DNA from 2 places in the Limnohabitans sp. TEGF004 genome. Region 2 is predicted to be linked to the other one. Evidence: predicted binding sites of a transcription regulator. Region 2 holds the regulator's gene; the other holds the start of a gene.
The links. Region 2 encodes HrcA, which represses chaperone genes, less so after heat shock. Its sites were predicted from a motif close to TTAGCACTCNNNNNNNNNGAGTGCTAA; they were not measured.

Region 1 (3,199 bases), 930 kb from region 2:
ACACACAGCTTTATTCTTGACTTACCCAAAATTAAAGCCTCAATCCTGAGATGGTTTAGGGTTAACCCTATAATTCATCCTTACTTCAGTCTGACAAAGACATTTAAGGACCTCATATGACCGCATTCGTCAACCTCAGCTACACCACCAGCCACCCCGGCGTTGCCCGCTTTGAGCGCGCTTACACATCGGTCAAGGCCGCTATCCAACGCCTGCAACAAGAAAGCACCTATGCAGCAGCCTTATTGATGTTTGGCGCCTTGAGCTTGATCGCCTCCATCTACGACATCGTCGATGCCTCACCAGAAGGTCAAGAACTGGGCGCTTGGGTCATTTTGTGGACGGCGGTTCTGGTGGGCTTGGCTGGCTTCGGCAAATACTGCAAGCGCCAATGCGTGGCTTGGCTCAAAGCCGAGCGCGAAGCCCGCATGTGGGACAGCGCCTTGACCGACTACCGCGTCATGGCCGACATCCGTTGCGCGCAAACCCGCAGCGAATAAAAAAAGCGCCTCAAGGGCGCTTTTTTGGGGTTATGTGAATTCAATCTGGATAAATTGTTTTGACCATCGAGCCTTGATCGTATTTCTGTAAGTAATCAGCAATCCGCTCAAACGTTGCAGTCACAGGCTGTCCCAAGTGATCTGCCGTTGACACCTCGGCACTAAACATAGACCCGAGCATCAACTTAAATGGACTCACCTTCACAGGCTGGGCAACAAAATAGGCTTTTGTATTTACCTTGATGACAGAGATATCGCTGGTTTGGTAGATCGCTGCATTCACCACATCCAAAACAAACTCCGTACAGTTTTGACGGCCTAAGCTATATGGATTAGCGATAACCGAATAGTCACGTTGATGCAGCTGCTTATACGTCGGAGAAGAAATGACATTGAGCAACCTAGCCTGCAATTCAGGTGATGGAATGATCAAACCCGACTCCAATGTTGCAACGCCAGCAAAAAAATCTACCGGGTAATCCTGAACAAGATCACTGACATCAGGCTGGCCATCTTGCTGGTACAAATTGTGAATAGCATAACCACGCATTTTTTCACCATTGGCGGCTGTAATTTCGGAATAAACAGCCAAGGCAACATGTGTGAAATGCATCCCCTCGGGCAGCTCTGAAGCAGGCCTCCCCATCCTCGCAATAATCGCAACACGAGCTCCCGTAGCGCCAAGCGTGCGCTCAACTTTTTTAGCAAATTTGACAATTTGCTCTGGCTTGAAATGCGCCACTTCTGTCGCAGCAGAGCTGCTTGAACTAAAGCCTTGCGCAAAAACAGCAGTTGCACAAAAGAAGATTAAGCAAATTGAAAATCCGACACGTGTAAATAACTTCATAGTGACAGCCTTCAATTAATTGACTCGTTCTTTAGTCAATGCCTCACTTGGTGGCATTGTCGTAATCACATGATCTGTCACTGGCAGTGGCCGACCAATCGGTTCTGCTGCAGCATTTAAAGCAGCGTTAGCCATGCCATTGGCAACAGATGCAGCCGTACCTAAAACTGCACCGCCTACAGACAGTGGAACAGCAACTACTGCTGAAGTCACTTGACCTGAAGCCAAGATACCGTGGCCAGCACTATTGACGGCGTTTGTACTTGCTTGACCAGACTCATTTATCGCCTTGCGTGCATTTCCGCTTTGGGCACACACGCACGCGGAACCGAACACAAACATAGCCAAAACTGGGATTTGATATTTCAACAAACTCATACAAGCTCCTTTACCTGCTCAGCACCATTAATGCATAGTGCCTTCGGATTAAAAGCTAAAATTTAACACCAATTTCTTACAAAATAAATACTTACTGATTTATTTCCATATCGCATTCGGTTTACCAGCCCTTGAAATCCACCCAGATGACCTAAAATTAGCACTCAATGGTTGGGAGTGCTAACAGCGCCCAACCAGTGGCTTTACCGGCGTCCAGACTGTCTGGGCGCTTTGCTTTCAAACCCTTAGCTCTTATTTGGAGATGCAATGAAACTTCGTCCTCTCGGCGACCGCGTGATCGTGAAACGTATCGACAGCGAAACAAAAACTGCCTCAGGCATCGTGATTCCTGACTCAGCTGCTGAAAAGCCAGATCAAGGTGAAGTCTTGGCCGTCGGCCCAGGCAAGACCAACGACAAAGGCGACGTCAAAGCTTTGACCGTCAAAGTCGGCGACCGCGTGTTGTTCGGCAAGTACAGCGGCCAAACCGTCAAGGTGGCTGGTGACGAACTGTTGGTGATGAAAGAAGAAGACCTCTTCGCCGTCGTCGAATAAGTTCACCGATTCAGAAATTTAAGGAAATATCAAAATGGCAGCAAAAGACGTAATTTTCGGCGGCGAAGCCCGCGCACGCATGGTTGAAGGCGTGAACATTTTGGCCAACGCGGTCAAAGTGACTTTGGGCCCTAAGGGTCGTAACGTGGTTCTGGAGCGTTCTTTCGGCGCCCCTACCGTGACCAAAGACGGCGTGTCTGTGGCCAAAGAAATCGAACTCAAAGACAAGTTGCAAAACATGGGCGCTCAGATGGTCAAGGAAGTTGCTTCCAAGACTTCTGACAACGCTGGTGACGGCACTACAACCGCCACCGTGTTGGCTCAAGCCATCGTGCGCGAAGGCATGAAGTACGTTGCCGCCGGCATGAACCCCATGGACTTGAAGCGCGGTATCGACAAAGCTGTTGCAGCGTTGATCGAAGAGTTGAAGAAAGCCACCAAGGCCACCACAACCACCAAAGAAATCGCTCAAGTCGGTTCTATCTCTGCTAACAGCGACCACAGCATTGGCGAGATCATCGCTAACGCCATGGAAAAAGTGGGCAAAGAAGGCGTGATCACTGTGGAAGACGGCAAGTCTTTGAACAACGAACTCGACGTTGTGGAAGGCATGCAATTCGACCGCGGCTACCTGTCTCCTTACTTCATCAACAGCCCAGAAAAGCAAGCTGCTTTGTTGGACAACCCATTCGTGTTGTTGTTTGACAAGAAGATCAGCAACATCCGCGACTTGTTGCCTACATTGGAAGCCGTTGCAAAAGCTGGCCGTCCTTTGTTGATCATTGCTGAAGAAGTCGAAGGCGAAGCCTTGGCTACTTTGGTGGTCAACACCATCCGTGGCATCTTGAAGGTTGTGGCTGTCAAGGCTCCAGGCTTTGGCGATCGTCGCAAAGCCATGTTGGAAGACATCGCTATCTTG
Region 2 (3,199 bases):
GCATAGGCGTCGAGCAAGCCGCGCACTGCGTCAGGGCGGGTCAGGCTTTGCCAAGCGTGTTGGCCGTGGATGTCGAGCACCCTATCGCCCAAGGCGCGCAGCTGAGTGGCGGTGGCGGGGCTGCCGTTGATCCATGCGCGGCTTTTGCCTTGCGCGTCAATCGTGCGTTTGAGCAACAAATGGTCGTCGGCGGTGATATCGGCAAAGCCTTCGCCGTCCAGCCACGTCAATATTTCGGGCGTGGTGTCGAATTCGGCACAAATTTCGGCACGCGCTGCGCCTTCGCGCACCACGCTGCTTTCAGCACGTGCACCCAGCACCAGTTGCAGGGCATCTATCAAAATCGATTTGCCAGCACCGGTCTCGCCGGTGAGCGCAGAAAAGCCGCTCGACAAGTCGAGGTCTAGTTCGCGCACGATCACAAAATCGCGCAAAACGATGTGCTGCAAACTCATGCCACGCCCTCGTTCCAGTGTAGTTTTTGGCGAAGAGTGTCGTAATAGCTCCAGCCGCGTGGGTGCAAAAAGGTGGCGTGGTAGTTCGAGCGCTTCACCGTGATGCGGTCGCCAATCAAGAGCGATGCGAGCGACTGCATGTCAAAGTTGGCGCTGGCGTCACGGCCAGCTACTAAGTCAATCGTTACTTCACCTGTATCAGCCAAAACGATGGGTCGGTTAGACAAGGTGTGTGGCGCAATCGGAGCTAGCACCCAAGCAGGCAAAGAGGTGTGCAGCAAAGGCCCCCCCACAGAGAGCGAGTAAGCGGTGGACCCCGTTGGCGTTGCAATGATCAATCCGTCGGCACGTTGGTTCGCCACAAAGCGGCCATCAATGGCCACACGCACTTCCAGCATGCCACTGGTCGCACCGCGGTTGACCACCACGTCGTTCAAAGCCAGTGCGTTGAACACGCAATGGCCATCGCGCCAGACCTTGGCGCGCATCAGGGCGCGACGATCTTCTTCGTAAGCACCGCCCAACATGGCGGTGAGCGCGGTTTTGACTTCGCTCAGCGGAATATCGGTGATGAAACCCAATCGACCTTGGTTGATGCCAATCAGCGGTACGTTGTGTGGGGCGAGTTGGCGGGCATAGCCCAGCATCGTGCCGTCGCCACCGAGCACAATGGCCAAGTCACAGGATTTGCCAATCTCTTCGATGGTCATCACGGTGTAGCCGCTCAGGCCAGAACCGGCTGCCGTGTCGTGTTCAATGACGACATCACAGCCAAGCGTGTGCAAGAACTGAGCAATGCCCTCTAAGGTCTCTCGGGAGGAGGCGTTGGCAATGCCCACAGACTGGTGATACTTGCCCAACAATGCGATCTGACGAAACTTCGATTTCATGGGCAAATTACATCACTAAAATTCGACAACAGGATGACCATGCTAGACGATCGCGCCAAGTTATTGCTCAAAGCGCTGGTAGAGCGCTACATCGCTGACGGGCAACCCGTCGGCTCGCGCACGTTGTCTCGTGCCACCGGCATCGAACTGTCGCCCGCCACCATTCGAAATGTGATGTCTGACCTAGAGGAGCTCGGCCTCATTGCCAGCCCGCACACCTCGGCAGGCCGCATTCCCACGGCGCTGGGCTACCGCTTGTTTGTGGACACCATGCTGACGGCTGAACGCAGTCACATGCAAACGCCAACGCTGGCCCCTGATCAACCGCAAAAGGTGATTGCCAATGCAGCGCATTTGCTGTCGGACTTGTCGCACTTTGTAGGTGTCGTGATTGCCCCCAAGCGCAGCTCGGTCTTTCGCCATATTGAGTTTTTACGTCTGTCGGATCGTCGTTTGTTGGTGATCATCGTGTCGCCCGAAGGTGATGTGCAAAACCGCGTGCTGTTCACCGAAACCGACTACACCGCCTCGCAGCTGGTGGAGGCGTCGAACTACTTGAACCACCATTTCGCAGGCATGGCCATTGAGCAAGTGCGTGAAAAGCTGTTGGCTGAGGTGGAGTCGCTGCGCGGAGAAATTGCCACGCTCATGCAAGCGGCTGTGCAGGTGAGCACCGAGGCGCTGACACAAGTGCAAGACGATGTGATCATCAGCGGCGAGCGCAACTTGCTGTCGGTGAGTGACTTCTCCAGCGACATGGGCAACCTGCGCCGTGCCTTTGACTTGTTTGAGCAAAAAGCGCAGCTGGTGCGTTTGCTAGACAGTTCAGCGCAGGCCGAAGGTGTGCGCATTTACATTGGTGGCGAAAGCAAAATCGTGCCGATGGAAGAGCTGTCGGTCGTCAGTGCCCCTTACGAAATCGACGGACATGTGGTGGGCACGCTGGGGGTGATTGGCCCTACGCGCATGGCCTATGACCGCATGATTCAAATTGTGGACATCACGTCAAAGCTTGTGAGCAACGCACTCAGCCACAAGTAAGCAGATCGCTCAATCAGCTTTAGGTTTTTGGCAAGCGCACGCCAAACAAAATACCGCAAGTTACCAAGGCCAAACCGCCCACTAGGTTGAGGCTCATGGGTTCGTTCAAGAACACCACAGCCCCCAAAGCTGAAAGGCCCGGCACCAATGCCGTGATCATGGTGGAGCGTACAGGGCCAAAGTGACGAATCATCACGTTGAAGGTGATGCCTGAAATCACGACCGAGCCCACGCCTTGGTAAACCGCTTGAAACAACATTTCTGCGGCTGGCGCGGTGCCCAAGTGCGTAGGCACCCAGCCAGCAAAAGCGGCCAAGCCATAGATGGGCACAAAGCTCACACACGAAAACGCGGTGATAGCGATGGTGGCGCGTACAGGTTCTAGCGCATGGCGACGCACCAGCACGCTGTAGCAGGCCCAACAAAAGGCAGCGCACATGAACATCACGTCGCCTTTCCAAACCTCGCCGCCATCAAATGCTTTGAGCAAGCTCGCACCGCCCACCAACATGTCACCCAACACAATACAAGCGAGGCCCATGGCGCGTGCACGGTTGATGTGGTCGTGTAAGACCACGATGGCCAAGAGCGAGGTCCACAACGGCAAGCTGCCCGGCATCAGCACGGAGGCGTGCGCAGCGGGCGCAAAGAAAAACCCCGAGTAGGCCAGCATGGCGTAAAGCATGCTGCCAAAAAGCCCAGCCAAGGCGGTGATGCGCAAGGGCAGGGGCGACAAGCCCATCAACGAGCCAATTTGTTCACCCGATTGACGTTGTGAACGCATGAGCCACCAACCCCAAGGCAGCAACACGC

Region 1: groES (co-chaperone GroES) is a predicted target of HrcA. The motif match lies at 1,883-1,909, and genes of this name have one in related genera.

Annotation. Positions count from the first base shown of each region.
Region 1 covers NZ_AP027056.1:270,236-273,434, reverse strand. The annotation lists gene LINBF2_RS01480 (hypothetical protein) at 117-500, shown strand; gene LINBF2_RS01475 (DUF2145 domain-containing protein) at 541-1,347, opposite strand; gene LINBF2_RS01470 (hypothetical protein) at 1,363-1,725, opposite strand; gene groES (co-chaperone GroES) at 1,993-2,280, shown strand; gene groL (chaperonin GroEL) at 2,315-3,199, shown strand, end outside.
Region 2 covers NZ_AP027056.1:1,961,101-1,964,299, reverse strand. The annotation lists gene recN (DNA repair protein RecN) at 1-455, opposite strand, end outside; gene LINBF2_RS09470 (NAD kinase) at 452-1,345, opposite strand; gene hrcA (heat-inducible transcriptional repressor HrcA) at 1,385-2,386, shown strand; gene LINBF2_RS09460 (DMT family transporter) at 2,406-3,199, opposite strand, start outside.